Regions from separate parts of the Allobosea beijingensis genome, predicted to be linked through region 1. Evidence: predicted binding sites of a transcription regulator. Region 1 holds the regulator's gene; the other holds the start of a gene.
The links. Region 1 encodes LexA, which represses DNA repair genes until DNA is damaged. Its sites were predicted from a motif close to TGTTCNNNNTGTGTTCNG; they were not measured.

Region 1 (8,784 bases):
GGGCTGGCCGATCGAGTACTTGTAGGCCATCGCGGCCAGCGTCGGCACCTTCGCGATCATGCGCATCGAGGCGATCATGCGCTGATGCGGGTCCGAGATGTCGGTCGAGTCGTGGTAGAAGGCCGACATGGCGCCGATCGAGGCGACCATCACCGCCATCGGGTGCGCGTCGCGGCGGAAGCCCTGGAAGAAGCGGGCCATCTGCTCGTGCACCATGGTGTGGCGCGTGATGCGATAGTCGAAATCGGCCTTCTGGGCGGCGGTCGGCAGTTCCCCGTAGAGCAGCAGGTAGCAGGTCTCGAGGAAGTCGCCATGCTCGGCGAGCTGCTCGATCGGGAAGCCGCGATAGAGCAGGACGCCCTTGTCGCCGTCGATATAGGTGATCTGCGACTCGCAGCTTGCCGTCGAGGTGAAGCCGGGATCGTAGGTGAACATGCCCGTTTGGGCATAGAGCTTGGCGATGTCGATGACGGCGGGGCCGACCGACCCCTCCTTGATCGCCATGTCGACGGTCTTGTCGCCGATCTGGAGCTGGCTGGTATTTCCGCTCATCGATACCGATCCTTTCAAGGCTCGCTGCTGTTCAGCCCCGGTTTCGCCTCTCCGCGCTTGCGCGCCGGGCATCTCGCATCCGAAGGCCGCGATGTGACGGGCAGATGTCGGAAGGAGACGGGAGAAGTTGGCCCATGTGGCTGATTTACAAGCAATATTCGTGCCCTGCCGCGTTGCCGCGGTGCAATGCACATGCGCGTCACTAGACCATTTGCGCAGTGCATTCAACCGAGCCAAAAGGCGGTTGGAACCGCGTTACGCTCATATCTGCGCGAGCGGGTCGTTTGTGGCCGATGCAGGCGCTTCCGACCCGCGATTTTCCCGAGGCTTGGGGTAGCTTAAGGGGCGCAATTGCTAGCTCAGCCGGCTCGAACCACCCGGTTGTCATTCCGGGGCGCGCCAAGGGCGCGAACCCGGAACCCACGACTGGGCGAGGCGCCTGATGCCAGGTGGCTGGCCATTCACCCAGTCGTGGATTCCGGGTTCTCCGCTGCGCGAAGCCCCGGAATGACAAGGTGGCCTTGTTTGCGCCTGCTCAGGCAGCCTGATCTGCAAGTCGCGCCAGCGTCTCCTCGCGGCCAAGCACGGCCATGACGTCGAACAGGCCGGGCGACATCGCGCGGCCGGTCAGCGCGGCGCGCAGCGGCTGCGCCGCCTGGCCGAGCTTGAGCCCGCTTTCCTCGACATAGGCGCGCACAGCCGCTTCCAGCGGCGCCGGCGTCCAGTCGTCGACCGCCGCGAGCTTTTCCGCGATCTTCGGCAGGCGTTGGCGGGCAGCCTCGTCGAGCAGGCCCCTGGCCTTGTCGTCGAGTTGGAGCGGGCGCTGGGCATAGAGATAAAAGGCGCTGTCTAGCAGTTCGATCAGCGTCTTGACACGCTCCTTGAGGCCAGGCATGGCGGCGAGGAGCTTCGCCTCCAGCTCCGGCGACAGCGTGGCGCCGACCCCGCGCGCCGGGCCGATCTCGGGCAGGATGACCTTGAGCGCCGCGAGCAGGTCGGCATCATCCGACTGGCGCATGTAGAGCCCGTTGAGGTTCTCCAGCTTGGCGTAGTCGAAACGCGCCGGCGAACGGCCGATCGAGGACAGGTTGAAGGCGTCGATCATCTCCTGCGTCGAGAAGACCTCCTGGTCGCCATGGCTCCAGCCGAGCCGCACCAGATAATTGCGCAGAGCCGCCGGCAGGTAGCCCATCGAGCGATAGGCATCGATGCCGAGCGCTCCATGGCGCTTCGAGAGCTTGGCGCCGTCAGGCCCGTGGATCAGCGGGATATGCGACATGCTCGGCACGTCCCAGCCGAGTGCGTCGTAGATCTGGGTCTGGCGGGCGGCATTGGTCAGGTGATCGTCGCCGCGGATGATATGGGTGACGCCCATGTCGTGGTCGTCGACCACGACGGCGAGCATATAGGTCGGCGTGCCGTCGGAGCGCAGCAGCACGAGGTCGTCGAGATTCTCGTTCTGCCAGACGACGCGGCCCTGCACCTCGTCATTGACCACGGTCTCGCCGGTCTGCGGTGCCTTGAGGCGGATCACCGGCTTGACGCCTTCCGGCGCGGTCGACGGATCGCGGTCGCGCCAGCGGCCATCGTAGCGCAGCGGCTTGCCCTCGGCGCGGGCCTTCTCGCGCATCTCCTCGAGCTCGGCCTGCGTCGCATAGCAGTGATAGGCCCGGCCGGCGGCGAGCATCTGCTCGGCGACCTCGCGATGCCGCGCGGCGCGCTGGAACTGGTAGACGGTCTGGCCGTCCCAATCGAGGCCGAGCCATTCCAGCCCGTCGAGAATCGCAGCGATCGCCGTATCGGTCGAGCGTTCGCGGTCGGTATCCTCGATGCGCAGCAGCATCTTGCCGCCTTGCCGGCGGGCGTAGAGCCAGTTGAACAGCGCTGTCCGGGCGCCGCCGATATGCAGGAATCCGGTGGGCGAGGGCGCAAAGCGCGTGACGACGGCGTTGCTCATTGGGAGGAAACTCCGGCCGGGCGGCGGAGAGCCGTCCGGGGCAAGACAGGGGAAGGGGCCGAGTCGCGGCATGACACAAGTCGTGACATGACAACCGGCGCGCGCCCTGTAACATGGCTTTGCCGGAACGCTAAGCGGTCAAATCGCAGCGCCGGCAGGGGGAGAGCGGGCGATGCAGCCGGCGCCGCCGGGGCAGGAGCGGGCACAGGGCCGGCGCGGCGCACGCGCCGATGCCTTGCCGGCTCGCCTTGGTGCCGTTGTCCCGCTGACCGCAAGCCTCCGTCCAACGCTTCGCCAGCTTTGGCTGCATCTCCAGCGAGGTTTCGCGCTGGAGGTCGAGCGCCGTCGCCCCTTCCTCTGGCTGCCGATCGCGATGGGCGCCGGCATCCTGCTCTATTTTGCGGCCGATCGTGAGCCGGCCCTGTGGGCGCCGCTGCTCGGCTTGATCCTCAGCAGCACAGCCGCCTTCCTCCTGCGCCTGCGTCCGCTCGCGTCGATGGCTTGCCTCGCGACGGCCGCTGCCTTCGCCGGCTTCGGTGCGGGGGTCTGGCGCACCGCCGATATCGCCGCGCCGATGCTGGAGCGCTCGCGCATCGGAAAGCTCTCCGGCTTCGTCGAGAGCGTCGAAGCGCGCGACAATGGCGCGCGGATCGTGGTCCTGGTCACGGACCTCGCCAATGTGCCGGCCGAGCAGAGACCGAAGCGCGTCCGCGTAAGCCTGCGCTCCGGCGCCGTGGCGCCGGGCGACCATATCGTCGCGACCGCGCGCCTGCTGCCGCCGCCGGGACCGGCGCGGGCGGGTGGCTATGATTTCGGTCGCGACGCCTTCTTCCGCGGCATTGGCGCCGTCGGCAGCATCTCCGGCAAGGTCGCGCTCGCGCCGGCACCCTATCCGATGCCCACCCGCCTTGCGATCGACGTCATGATCGACCGCGCCCGCAATGCCTTGACGAAGCGCATCGCCGAGGTCGGGGGCGGGCAGGGCGGCGCGGTCGCCGCCGCGCTCGTCACCGGCAAGCGCGGCCTGATCACGGAAGCCACGAACAACGACCTGCGCGCCGCCGGCATCTACCACATCGTCTCGATCTCGGGCCTGCATATGGTGCTGGCGGCCGGCACGATCTTCTGGCTGGTGCGCGCGCTGCTCGCCCTGTCGCAGACGGTGGCGCTGCACTGGCCGGTCAAGAAGCTCGCGGCAGTGGCCGCAATGCTCGGTGCGACCGCCTATTGCATCTTCTCGGGCAGCGATGTCGCGACCGAACGCTCGCTGATCATGACGCTGGTGATGCTCGGCGCGATCCTGGTCGATCGTGCGGCGCTGAGCATGCGCAATCTCGCGCTCGCCGCGATGATCGTGCTGCTGCGCGAGCCGGAAGCGCTGCTTGGGCCGAGCTTCCAGATGTCATTCGGTGCGGTCGCGGCGCTGATCGCCTTCGCCGAACGCTGGGAGAGAAGAGATCGCAGCGAGCCGCCATCGGCTTTGCCCTGGCCGCTCGGGCCGATCTGGACCGCGGCGCTCGGCATCCTCGTCACCACCATGCTGGCGACCGCCGCGACCGCGCCCTTCGGCGCCTATCATTTCCAGACCTTCAACCCCTTCGGCCTGCTCGGCAATGCCATGGCGCTGCCCTTCGTCTCGCTTTTCGTGATGCCGGCGGCGGTGTTCGGCGTGCTGGCCTATCCGTTCGGGCTGGACTGGCCAGCCTGGGCGTTGATGGGGCTCGCTTCCGACGTCGTTCTGAAAGTGGCACGCTGGGTCGCGACCATCGACCATTCCACCGTGACGCTCGCCGCCTTCGGTCCGGCTGTGCTGGCCTGCTTCGCGCTGGCGCTGCTTTGGCTGACGCTCTGGACCACGCCCTGGCGCTGGCTCGCGGCTCTGCCGCTGGTCTTCGGCGTGGCCATTGCCGGCAAGCCGGAGCGGCCGGAGATCCTGATCGAGCGTGACGGCTCCGGGTTGGCCGTGCGCGGCCCGGACGGGCGCCTCGCGATAGCGGGCAAACCCAGCCGCTTCGTCCTGCAGCAATGGCTCGCCGCCGATGGCGACAGCCGTTCACCCGACGATCCCAGCTTGCGCGCCGGCATCGCCTGCGATCGTCTGGCCTGCATCGCGCAGACGGCCGAGAAGCGCACCGTCTCCTACACGCGCGAGCGCCTCGCCATCATCGAGGACTGCCTGCGCGCCGATCTCGTCGTTACCGCCATCCCCTGGAACGGGGCCTGCAAGGCCAGGCTCGTCGAACGTATGGCACTCACGCGCGATGGCGCGACCTCGCTCTACCGGACGGCATCGGGATGGAGCAGCCGAACTTCGGAACCGACCACGGCCGATCGTCCGTGGTCCCGCCGGCGCGAGCCGCGTCCGGCTGTGTCGGCAAGCCCGCCGACCAGTCAACCCGCAACGGCGCAGCCTGCATCAGCCTCCGACACCGAAGCCGAGGTCGATACCGAGCGCCTTCAGTAGCGCCGCATCAGGTTGACGAGGCGGCCCTGGATCTTGACCCGGTCGGGGCCGAGTACGCGGGTCTCGTAGGCCGGGTTCGCGGCTTCGAGCGCGATCGAGGAGCCGCGCTTGCGCAAGCGCTTCAGCGTTGCTTCCTCATCGTCGATCAGCGCCACGACGATGTCGCCGGTATTGGCGGTGTCCTGCCGGCGGATGACGACGGTGTCGCCGTCGAGAATGCCGGCCTCGACCATCGAATCGCCGCGCACTTCCAGCGCGTAATGCTCGCCGGAGCCGAGCATGTCCGGCGGCAGCGAGACGGTGTGGCTGCGGCTCTGGATCGCGGAGATCGGCGTGCCGGCCGCAATTCGTCCCATGACGGGAATGGCGATGGAATGCCGGCTATCGTCCTCGGCGGGCCGAGGCTTGGCGACGCTCGGCTGAGCACCGAGGCCGCCTTGCACGACGGCGGGGCTGAAGCGGGGCCGCGGCTGCGGGGCGCCGAGCCCGTCCGGCATCTTGATGACTTCGAGCGCGCGCGCCCGGTTCGGCAGGCGGCGGATGAAGCCACGCTCCTCCAGCGCCATGATCAGGCGGTGGATGCCGGATTTCGAGCGCAGGTCGAGTGCGTCCTTCATCTCGTCGAAGGAGGGCGGCACGCCACTTTCGCGCAAGCGTTCCTGGATGAAGCGCAGGAGTTCATGTTGCTTGCGTGTCAGCATGGTCGCCGCCAGCCCCTCAAAGCGCAGAATCGAAACAAAGCACGAACACTATACGCGTTCTGCTTGTGTTCCGCAAGCCGCTACCGCAAGGGCAGGATCCGGCAGACATCGCCCTTCTTCGCCGGAGCGGCATGGGCCGGTCGGATCGTCAGGGCCTGCGCCCGCGCCAGCGTGCCGAGCATCGAGGAATCCTGCCGGTCGAAAGGCGTCGCGACCCAGCCCTCAGACGTCAGCGCAAGCTCCGAGCGCAGGTAGTCCTCGCGCTCGTCATTGCCGGGCATGTCGCGGCCGAGAATGGCAGGAATGCTGCGGTCGCGATCGACATCGGCGATGCCGAGCAACGCCTCGATCAAGGGCAGCACGAAGAGGTGGCCGCAGACGATCGAGGAGACGGGATTGCCCGGCAGGCCGACCACGACCATCCGGCCAAGCCGCCCGGTCATCATCGGCTTGCCCGGCCGCATCGCGATCTTCCAGAAGCCGAGAGCCATGCCGGCGCGTGTCAACGCCTCCTGTACGAGATCGTGCGCCCCGACCGAGGCACCGCCCAGCGTGATCAGCGCATCGGCATCGGCCTCGCTCGCCCTTGCGATCTTCGCAGCGAGATCGGCATGGTCGTCGCGGGCGATGCCGAGATCGAGCACGGTCCCGCCGGCCTTTTCAACCAGAGCGGCCAGCGAGAACGAGTTCGAGGCGACGATCTGGGCGCGGCCGACCGGCTCGCCCGGAGCGACCAGCTCGTCGCCCGTAGCGAGAATCGCGACCCGTGGCTTGCGCCGAACGGGCAGAGTCGGATGCGCCATCGCGGCGGCAAGCCCGAGCGCGGCGCTGTCGAGCACGCGCCCGGCCTGCAGCAGCACGTCGCCTTCGTGGAAATCGAGCCCGGCGGCGCGCAGGAATTTCCCTTTCGCCGGTGGTATCCGGACACGGATCACCGGGCTGCCGACGCCATCGGCGTCTTCCTGCATCAGGATGGTGTCCGCGCCCTCAGGCACCGGCGCGCCGGTGAAGATGCGCACGGTCTGACCTGGCCCGACGGCGCCCTCATAGGCCCGTCCGGCGGCGGATTCGCCGATGACCGAGAGCGAGACGCCTTCCGACATCTCGTCGCCGCGCACGGCGTAGCCGTCCATGGCCGAATTGGCGAAGGGCGGTTGCGTCCTCAGCGCCTTGACCTCGCCCGCCAGCACCCGCCAGGCGCATTGCGCGAGCGGCAGGGTTTCCGCACCGGTCGGCCCCGGAATGCTGTCGAGCAGTGCCTTGCGTGCGACGGGGACCGGGGTGAGTGCCATTAGCCTTGCTTCGCCTCGTAGTCGCCGGACTGGCCGCCGGATTTGTGCAGCAGGCGGATATTCTCGATCCGCATCGCCCGGTCGACGGCCTTGACCATGTCGTAGACGGTGAGACAGGCGACGGAGACGGCGGTCAGCGCCTCCATCTCGACGCCGGTCTGGCCCTTCATCTTGACCTCTGCACGCACGCGCACGCCCGGCAAAGCCTCGTCGATATCGAGATCGACGGCGATCTTGCTCAGGAGCAGCGGGTGGCAGAGCGGGATCAGTTCATGGGTGCGCTTCGCCGCCATGATGCCGGCGAGGCGCGCGGTCCCGAGCACATCGCCCTTCTTGGCGTTGCCGTCGCGCACGATCGCGATCGTCTCCGGCGCCATGACGATCTGGCCTTCGGCGATCGCCATGCGGGTCGTCTCGGCCTTGCCGCCGACATCGACCATATGCGCCTGACCTTGCGCGTCGAGATGGCTGAGCCGGCTCACGCCGCGACGGCCTTGCCGGTGAGCAGCGCCTGCGTCGCGGCGGTGACGTCGGCCTGCCGCATCAGGCTCTCGCCGACGAGGAAGCTGTTGACGCCGCTGCGGTTGAGCCGGGCGATGTCGGCATGGGTGAAGATGCCGCTCTCGCTGATCACGATCCGGTCAGCCGGGACACGCGGCGCCAGACGTTCGGTTGCCGCGAGATCGACATTGAAGCTGCGCAGGTCGCGGTTGTTGATGCCGAGCATCCTGCTTTCGAGCTTCAGCGCCCGGTCGAGCTCGGCATCGTCATGGACCTCGACGAGAACGTCCATGCCGAGTTCGCGCGCGGTCTTGTTCAAGGCCCTGGCGGTGGCGTCGTCGACGCCGGCCATGATGATCAGGATGCAATCGGCGCCCCAGGCGCGGGCCTCGTAGACCTGATAGGGCTCGTAGAGGAAATCCTTGCGCAGAGCCGGCAGGCCGGCAGCCTCGCGCGCTTCGGTCAGGAATTCAGGCTGGCCCTGGAAAGAAGGGGAATCGGTCAGCACCGAGAGGCAGGCCGCCCCGCCAGCCGCATAGGCGCGGGCGAGCGAGGGCGGGTCGAAATCGGCGCGGATCAAGCCCTTGGACGGGCTCGCCTTCTTGATCTCGGCGATCAAGGCCGGCGTACCCTGCGCGAGCTTGCCGGCCAATGCATCGGCAAAGCCGCGCGGCTTCGAGGCCGCACGGGCGCGGCGCTCGATCTCGGCCTGCGGAACGGCCGCTTTGGCAGCCGCGATTTCCTGGCGCTTATAGGCTTCGATCTTCGCGAGGATATCGGTCATGCCGGCCTCACGCGTTCGAGGCTTTGATGAGCGCTGCGAGCACGGCCTTGGCCTTGCCGGAATCGAGCGCGGCCGTCGCCTGGGCGAAGCCGTCCTTCAAATCCCCGGCCTTGCCGGCGACGAGCAGCGCGGCGGCCGCATTGAAGGCGGCGATATCGCGGAAACCGGTCTTGTCACCGGCGAGCACGGCATTGAGCGCCGCCGCGTTCTCCTCGGGCGTGCCGCCGCGCAGCACCTCGGGTTTGGCCGGTTCGAGGCCGACATCGGCCGGGCTGATCGAGAAGCTCTCGATCTTGCCGTTCTCCAGCGAGACGACGCGGGTCGGGCCGGTCGTGGTGATCTCGTCGAGCCCGTCCGAGCCGTGCACGGCCCAGACACGGGTCGAGCCGAGCGAGGCCAGCACCTTGACCATCGGCTCCAGCCAGGTCTCGGAGAAGGCGCCGATGAGCTGGCGCTTGGCGCCGGCCGGGTTGGAGAGCGGGCCGAGCAGGTTGAAGATCGTGCGCGTGCCGAGCTCGGTGCGCACCGGCGCG
Region 2 (8,784 bases), 1.7 Mb from region 1:
GCCGCTGCTCGTTCTCCAATCGAGCGCAAAAAAGAAAACCGTCTGGTTGGCCGTATAGACCTCCCCGATACTGCTTAATGTCGGAATATACGTTGCTGCACGCGGGCGAGGTCTGCGACGAACCGGGCATATTCCCGAGACCGAGCATCCTCGTCCGGAAGGCGCAGCAGAAATGAGGGGTGGACGGTGGCCAACAGCGGCGTGCCGTCTTCGAGCGCGAGCTCGCGATCTCGTGCGCTCGCTAGCGAACTGGCATGCCCCGTCAGCGATCGCAGGGCGCTGGCGCCGAGGGCGACGACAAGCCGGGGTTTCACGAACTGCAGTTCGAGATCGAGCCAGAAGCGGCAGGCCTTGATCTCCCCGACATTGGGCTTCTCATGGATGCGGCGCTTGCCGCGAAGCTGGAATTTGAAGTGCTTCACCGCATTGGTGACATAGGCGCGCGCGCGGTCGAGACCGGCTTCTCTCATCGCCCGATCGAAAACCTGACCCGCTGGCCCGACAAATGGCCGGCCGGCAAGGTCTTCCTGGTCTCCCGGCTGTTCGCCGACGAAGAGAACGCGCGCGTCCAACGGCCCTTCTCCGAAGACCGTCTGCGTGGCGTGGCAATGAAGATCGCAGCGCGTACAGCGTTGCGCCGCAGCGGCGGCATCCTGCCACGACGTGATCGCAGATTCATCGGCCGGCGGTTCGGGACGGTGCCGAAGCTGCCTGACATGTCGTGCGGGTGGCTGCGTCGGAGCGCGCATCACCATATCCTCTGCTCGCCGGGCGGCGCTTGCGATCAGAGGCTCAATCAACTCGGCCTCGGGTAGGTTCCGCCAGTATTTCACCGGCATCTCACTTTTCATCGCCTTCGGCTTCAGGCGGGCCGGATTGAAGATGTTGGCGTAGTAGGTGAGCCAATAGGCTTCCATGGCATCGCCGTCCGGCGCATCGGTCTTGCTGGCGGCCGGGCCGAACTGGAGGGCCGTACCGTCCCAGTGCAGCGACCCCTGCGGTGTCATGATCGACCAGATCATTCCTGCGAAGCGTCCCATGAAGAAGCTCGCGGCCCGTTCGAGGATGAAATGCTCCGGCTCGAACCAGGCGATGAAGGGGCCTTCCTCGCCCGCGCCCGACACGGCCCGGAAGCGGACGAAGGCCGTCATCTTGTGCAGGTCGCGGCGCACCGAGCGGGCCATGGCCTCGGCGCGTGCGATATCCGGATCGGCTGCATTGTCGAGCAAGCGCGGCTCGTCCTGCAAACGTAGCAGCAGGCGATGCAGCAAGACGAAGCGGCCGGCATCCCGATGGCAGACAACATTCTCGGCAAGCTCGATGAAACGGCGAGACACGGTCAGTGCGAGGCTTCCGTCCTCGACCGGGGCGGCGCCTTCGATCGCGAACAATCCGGCATCGCCCTCGCTCGTCAGCCAGGCGACGGCCTCAGGCTGAACGCCGGCCAGCGCCAGCCGGCGCGTTTCTCGACGCCAGCCGGCAAAATCCGCAGGGCCGTTCAGCCTGGCCGCAATCACGGGAAAAGCGACAATTGCCGCGGTTGCGGCATCAGCCGGGCCCGCAGGTTCTGCGCGTCGAGGCCGCTGCCCGGCCGCCAGCCCTCCGCCAGAATGAAATGCCGGATTGTCGTCAGCGATCGTGTCAGCCGGCCGACATCCTCAAGCCTGAGCCGGCGGAACCGTCGCGAGGTCAGGATGCGATCGACACTGCGCGTGCCCAAACCCGGCACCCGCAGCAGGGTTTCGCGGTCGGCTCGGTTCACGTCGACGGGGAAGCGTCCGCGCTCGCGCAGCGCCCAGGCGAGTTTGGGGTCGATATCGAGATCGAGCATCTCGTTGCGGCCCAGAATTTCCTCGGTCTCGAAACCATAGAAGCGCGTCAGCCAGTCGGCCTGATAAAGCCGGTGTTCGCGCATCAGCGGCGGCGGCTGGAGCGGCAACTGGCGCGAGGCATCCGGGATCGGGCTAAAGGCCGAGTAATAGACGCGCTTCAGGCCGAAGCTGCCATAGAGCCAGGCGCTGCGCTTCAGGATGGCGGAATCGCTTGCGCCATCGGCGCCGACGATCATCTGCGTGCTCTGCCCCGCCGGGGAGAAGACCTGAGCCTTCGCATTCTTGTCGCGCTCCTCGCGCGCCTCATCGATCTTCAGCTTGAGGCCGCCCATCGCGCTCTTGATCTCGCCTGCCTGCTTCTCCGGGGCAAAACGCGCAAGCGCCGCCTCGCTCGGCAATTCGACATTGATCGACACCCGGTCGGCGAAAAGCCCCGCGCGCTCGATCAGATCGCGGCTCGCGCCGGGTATCAACTTGAGGTGGATGTAGCCGCGGAACCCGTGCTGCCGGCGCAGCGTTTCGGCGACGCGCACGAGCTCGGCCATCGTGTAATCGGCTGAGCGGATGATTCCTGAGGACAGAAAAAGGCCTTCGATATAATTGCGGCGGTAGAAATTCAGGGTCAGCGCGACGACCTCCTCGACCGAAAAGCGAGCGCGGCGGACATTGCTCGACGAGCGGTTGATGCAGAAGACGCAGTCGAAGCTGCAGAAATTCGTCAGCAGGATCTTCAGCAACGAGATGCAGCGGCCATCAGGCGCATAGGAATGGCAGATACCGGAACCGGTGGTCGAGCCAAGTCCCTTCCCGTCGCGCGAATCTCGTTTGGTGCTGCTGCTCGATGCACAGGAGGCGTCGTATTTCGCGGCGTCGCTGAGAATTTCGAGCTTCTCCAGGACCGTGAGCTGTGCCATCACCCTTCCTTTTGTTCTCTATATGTTCTTAAAGGATCTGCCTGCTGAGTTCAAGTTTGACTGTCGAAGGGGGCGGGCCATCTTGGAGGCGTTCCCGGTCAAATCCACGATGAAGACAGCGCCGATTCCGCTGAAATTGAGCTATAGCGGTGCCAATGCGAGGCGATTCTGGATGCCGACAGAATGATTGAGATCAGAAGTTTTTTGCGCGGTGAGACGAACGAGCTTCATCGCGAACTGGATGCTATCGTCGGCGTCTTCTCGAACCGTGCCGAGTACGCCCGCTTCCTGCATGGTACGTTTCGCCATCGCGTGCCGGTCGAGGCGGCTTTGTCGGACGCCGCACCCGTGCGGGTTTCGCCATGGCAACCGCGCAAGCTTCTGCCTGAGTTGGAGGCGGATCTCGCCGACCTGACGCTAGCGTGTCCGGCGAGCGAACCTTTCCATCTGTCAAATGACATGGCTGCGTTCCTGGGGGCTGCCTATGTTCTTGAAGGTTCGGCCCTGGGGGCTCGGGTGCTTGTAAAGGGAGTGGAACCGCTGGGGTTCGGGCCTGAAAACGGAGCACGCTATCTTTCGGCTCAAGCCGGCTCCCTCGATAGCTGGCGCACGCTTCTCGTTGCGTTGGAGGGGCTCGACCGGCAAGCGTGGGATGCAGCCGCGCAATCGGCCAGGTCCGTTTTCGTCCACGCCATCCAGGCCTTCACATCGGAAGAACTCTCTCCTGCATGACGACCGTTGATCTGACGAACTGCGATCGCGAGCCGATCCATATTCCCGGCAGCGTCCAGCCCCATGGCTGCATGATCGTGTGCGATGCCGAGGCGGTGACGATCAGGCGCCATTCGTCGAACGCCAGCGCCTTCCTCGGGCTCAAGGAATTCGAGCTCGTCGGCCGCAGGCTCGAAGAGCTCCTCGGTGGGCCGGTCGTGCATGAGATGCGCAATGCGCTCGCGCGTTCCGGCGTTCCGTCCCGTGCGGGCTTGATGCCCCGCTATCGCCTACCTTCGCTGGATCGCGAGTTCGACATCTCGATCCATGCCTTCAAGGGCAACGCCATCATCGAATTCGAGGAGAGCGTCCCGGCCGGGCCGAGCTCGCCGCTCGAATTCGCTCGGACGTTGGTCGGCCGGCTCTCGGATGTCACGACACCGGCCCAGCTGATCAAGAATGCGGCGCGTCTGCTCAGGGCGGTACTCCAGTACGACCGGGTGATGATCTACCAGTTCGCGCCCGACGGGTCTGGCAAGGTCGTCAGCGAGGCCAAGCGCCCCGATCTCGAAAGCTTCATGGGGCAGCATTTCCCGGCGAGCGACATCCCGCAGCAGGCACGGCAGCTCTATCTGCTCAATCCGATCCGCGTGGTTTCGGATTCGAGCGGCGAGCGCTTCCCGATCATGCCCGTACTGGACGCTGCCGGAGAGCCTCTCGATCTGTCCTATGCCCATTTGCGCAGCGTCTCGCCCATCCATTGCGAATACCTCCGCAACATGGGCGTCTCGGCCTCGATGTCGGTCTCGGTCATCGTCGACGGCGCACTCTGGGGGCTGATCGCCTGCCACCATTACAGCCCGCGCTCGCTCTCGATGAACCGCCGGATCGCCGCGGAGATATTCGGTGAGTTCTTCGCGCTTCAGCTGGGTGCCCTCACGCAGAAGCAGATGCTGCTGGCCGCCGAAAGGGCGCGGGATTTTCTCAACGGCCTGCTTTCGTCCGCCGCCCATGTGACCGATGCTTCGGCGGATGCCGCGGTGATCGTGACCGAGTGGAACATCTTCCGGGCGCTCGACCTCGACCGGGTCAAGGCGGCGATGGCGGCCCCCGTCCTCGTCGACCTGCGCAATGTCTACCGGGCCGACCAGGTTCGCGCCAAGGGCTTCTCATATGCCGATGTCGGTCGCGGTCTCGCCGCTCCACAAGGCAGCGAAGCCGAAAGCGCGGCGTGAGTTGACGCGAGGCTGACCGGCCAGGTGGGGTGGCCGGGTCCGGTCTCGCGTCTGGCTTTCAGGGAACGCCCTTGCCGAAATCGCTCGCGATGCGCAGGAGATACTGTCCGTAATCGCCTTTTGCGAGCTTCTCGCCGAGCAAGGTGAGCTGCGCGGCCGAGATCCACCCCTGTCTTGCGGCGATTTCTTCGGGGCATGCGATGCGCAGTCCCTGGCGGCTTTCGAGCGTGCGGACGAACTCGCCGGCTTCGAGCAGGCTGTCGGGGGTTCCGGTATCGAGCCAGGCGAAGCCGCGGCCCATGGATTCCACCGAGAGCTGGCCGCGTTCGAGATAGATCCGGTTGACGTCGGTGATCTCGAGCTCGCCGCGCGGGGAGGGCTTCAGCGAGCGGGCGATCTCGACGACCTCGGCATCGTAGAAATACAAGCCCGTGACGGCCCAGTTCGACTTGGGGGCCTTCGGCTTCTCCTCGATCGAGATCGCCTTGCCGGCCTTGTCGAATTGGACGACGCCGTAACGCTCGGGATCGCGGACGTGATAGGCGAAGACGGTCGCGCCCGTCGTCCGGGCCGTCGCCCGGGCCATCATCTCCGGCAGGCTGTGGCCGTAATAGAGATTGTCGCCGAGGATCAGCGCGGAGGGTTTGTTCGCGACGAAATCTGCGCCGATATGGTAGGCCTGCGCCAGCCCGCCCGGATGCGGCTGCTCGGCATAGCTCAGGTTCATGCCCCAGTCGGAGCCGTCGCCGAGCAGGCGCTTGAAATGCGGCAGGTCGTGCGGCGTCGAGATGATCAGCACGTCGCGGATGCCGGCCAGCATCAGCGTCGAGAGCGGATAGTAGATCATCGGCTTGTCGTAGACAGGCAGGAGCTGCTTCGACATCGCCAGCGTCATCGGGTGCAGCCGGGTGCCGGAACCCCCGGCCAGGATGATGCCCTTCATTGTTGCTGGTCCTTGCCTTGGTCCTTGAGCAGCCGCGCGACGCAAGGCCGGAGCGAGCTTTGCCACTCCGGCAGGCGCACGCCATGAGCGAGCGCGAGTTTGCCGCAATCGAGCCGGGAGTTCGCCGGCCGGCGCGCCGGCGTCGGATAATCGGTGGTTGCGATGCGCTTGACCTGGACAGGCTTGCCGCCCTGGCGTTCGCGCTCGGCGAAGATCGCCTCGGCGACATCGGCCCAGACGGCCTCGCCCGCCGCGCTCATATGGAACACGCCGCGCAAGCGAGCTTCGTCCGTCCGGTCGGTCAGGTTGCGGGCGACGGCGAAGATCGCATCGGCGATGTCGAGCGCGCTGGTCGGACATCCCGCCTGGTCGGCGACGACGCCGACCTCGTCGCGCGTCTCGGCGAGGCGCAGCATCGTCTTGACGAAGTTCTTGCCGAAGGGGCTGTAGATCCAGGCGGTGCGCAGGATGGCGTGGTTGTCGGTCGCGGCTGCGACGGCCTGCTCGCCGGCGAGCTTGCTTGCGCCATAGGCCGAGATCGGCCCGGTCGCGTCGTCCTCGCGGTAAGCGCGGTCGAGCCCGCCGTCGAAGACATAGTCGGTCGAGAGCTGGATCATGGGAATGCCGAGCGTAGCCGCCGCCCGTGCCGCCTCGCCGGCTGCCTCGCCATTGACGCGCATGGCGAGCTCCGGCTCGCTCTCGGCCTGGTCGACGGCAGTATAGGCGGCGGTGTTGACGATGACGTCGGGCCTCGCCGAACGCAGGGCAGGTGCGACCGTCTTCGGGACGGCGAGGTCAAGGTCCGGCCGGCGCAGCGCGATGACCTCGACGCCGACGGGCACGCGCTCCAGCATGGCGCAGACGACTTGGCCGGTCCAGCCGGTGACGGCGATACGAAGGGTCATCAGTCGAAATAGCGCAGCATCTCGGCCAGGCGCGGATGCTTGCGGTCCTTGTCGGAGAGGGTGAGCTCGGAGAGCGGCAGGCGCCAGTCGATGCCGAGCGCCGGGTCGTCGAAGGCGAGCCCGTGGTCGTTCTGCGGCGCGTAGGGCGCGGTGACCTTGTAGATGACCTCGGTATCCGGCTCCAGCGTGACGAAGCCATGGGCGAAGCCGGCCGGCACCAGCAACTGCTTCCAGTTCTCGGCGGAGAGTTCGAGCGCGACATGCTTGCCGAAGGTCGGGGATGACGCCCGGATATCGACGGCGACATCGAGGATGCGGCCGCGCGTGACCCGCACCAGCTTGTCCTGCGCGAAGGGCGGCGACTGGAAATGCAGGCCGCGCAGCGTGCCGACCGGCGCCGACAATGACTGGTTGTCCTGGACGAAGTCGAGATCGATCCCGGCCTCCGCGAAGGCCTTGCGGCTCCAGGTCTCCGAGAAGAAGCCGCGATGATCGCCGAACTTCTTCGGCGTGACGATCTTGACGGCCAGGATCGCCGTGTCCTCGACGCTCAGCATGTTCCTGTCTCCGCTCAGGCCGCGCCGAGGCGTTCGCCGCGATAAGTTCCGGAGCGGATATCGCCCCACCAGCCCGCATTGGCGAGATACCATTCGACCGTGCGGCGCAAGCCCGTCTCGAAGGTCTCCTTCGGGGTCCAGCCGAGCTCGCGGCCGATCTTGCCGGCATCGATCGCATAGCGTGCATCATGGCCCGGCCGGTCGGTGACGTAAGCGATCAGGCGCTCGCGCGAGCCCTTCGGGTCGGGGCGGAGCTCGTCGAGCAGGGCGCAGATGGTCTTCACCACCTCGATATTGGTCTTCTCGTTATGGCCGCCGATATTGTAGCTCTCGCCCAGCTTGCCGGTGGTCGCGACGGTGAGCAGCGCATCGGCATGGTCGTCGACATAGAGCCAGTCGCGCACATTGAGCCCGTTGCCGTAGACCGGCAGGGGCTTGCCCTCGAGCGCATTGATGATCATCAGCGGGATCAGCTTCTCCGGGAAGTGATAGGGCCCGTAATTGTTCGAGCAGTTGGTCATCACCACCGGCAGGCCGTAGGTATGGTGCCAGGCGCGCACGAGATGGTCGGACGCGGCCTTGGAGGCCGAATAGGGCGAGTTCGGCTGATAGGCCGTATCCTCGCGGAAGAAGCCATCAGTGCCGAGCGAGCCGAAGACCTCGTCGGTCGAGATATGGTGGAAGCGGAAGCGTGCCTTGCGATCCTCCGGCAGTGCCCGGAAATGGCGCAGTGCCTCCTGCAGCAGCGTGAACGAGCCGACGACATTGGTCTCGATGAAGGCAGCCGGGCCATCGATCGAGCGGTCGACATGGCTCTCGGCGGCGAGATGCATGACGATATCGGGCTGGAAATCCAGGAAGATCGCTTTCATCCGCTCGCCATCCCCGATATCGGCCTGCTCGAAGCGATAGCGGTTGCTGCGCGAGACCGGCTCCAGCGAGGCGAGGTTGCCGGCATAGGTCAGCTTGTCGACGACGCAGACTTCATGCTCCGTCTCCGCGATCAGCTTGCGCACCACCGCAGAGCCGATGAAACCCGCACCCCCCGTCACAAGAAATCTCAGAGACATCCGAAGCAATCCTGAAGCGGGGTGGGGTGAAGACCGGGATAGGGAGCGAGCAAGGCGAGCAACCCCCCACGAACGGCAGTACGAAGGCTCGGATCGCTCAACATCACTATCGGCGTCAACTCGTTTCCCGTATTTACCTTACGATACCTGCCGCGAGGCGGCGTTGCATGACAGCAGAACGACCGAAACGCGACAGGACAAAGACCGATCGTTCTGCGAGCCATGATGGCGCTCAGGCGCGCTCGAGCGCAACCGCAATGCCTTGGCCGACGCCGATGCACATCGTCGCGAGCGCGCGGCGCTTGCCGGTGAGCGCGAGTTCGAGCGCCGCCGTGCCGGTGATGCGGGCGCCGGACATGCCGAGCGGATGGCCGAGCGCGATCGCGCCGCCATTCGGGTTAACATGCGCGCCGTCCTCGGCGATGCCAAGTTCGCGCAGCACGGCGATGCCCTGCGAGGCGAAGGCCTCGTTCAGCTCGACCACGTCGAAATCGGTGGGCTTGAGGCCGAGGCGCTCGCAGAGCTTGCGCGTCGCCGGGATCGGTCCGAGACCCATGACGCGCGGAGCGATGCCGCCGGTCGCGCCGCCGAGCACACGCGCGATCGGCGTCAGCCCG

Region 2: Q9235_RS26415 (putative DNA modification/repair radical SAM protein) is a predicted target of LexA. The motif match lies at 2,759-2,776, and genes of this name have one in related genera.

The regions. Positions count from the first base shown of each region.
Region 1 is NZ_CP132359.1:1,621,992-1,630,775, forward strand. It holds gene gltA (citrate synthase) at 1-552, opposite strand, end outside; gene gltX (glutamate--tRNA ligase) at 1,088-2,509, opposite strand; gene Q9235_RS07880 (ComEC/Rec2 family competence protein) at 2,682-4,973, shown strand; gene lexA (transcriptional repressor LexA) at 4,967-5,674, opposite strand; gene Q9235_RS07890 (molybdopterin molybdotransferase MoeA) at 5,755-6,966, opposite strand; gene moaC (cyclic pyranopterin monophosphate synthase MoaC) at 6,966-7,448, opposite strand; gene trpC (indole-3-glycerol phosphate synthase TrpC) at 7,445-8,251, opposite strand; gene trpD (anthranilate phosphoribosyltransferase) at 8,259-8,784, opposite strand, start outside.
Region 2 is NZ_CP132359.1:5,501,178-5,509,961, reverse strand. It holds gene Q9235_RS26420 (UdgX family uracil-DNA binding protein) at 75-1,517, opposite strand; gene Q9235_RS26415 (putative DNA modification/repair radical SAM protein) at 1,514-2,746, opposite strand; gene Q9235_RS26410 (biliverdin-producing heme oxygenase) at 2,930-3,478, shown strand; gene Q9235_RS26405 (GAF domain-containing protein) at 3,475-4,692, shown strand; gene rfbA (glucose-1-phosphate thymidylyltransferase RfbA) at 4,751-5,635, opposite strand; gene rfbD (dTDP-4-dehydrorhamnose reductase) at 5,632-6,540, opposite strand; gene rfbC (dTDP-4-dehydrorhamnose 3,5-epimerase) at 6,540-7,097, opposite strand; gene rfbB (dTDP-glucose 4,6-dehydratase) at 7,112-8,167, opposite strand; gene Q9235_RS26380 (thiolase family protein) at 8,400-8,784, opposite strand, start outside.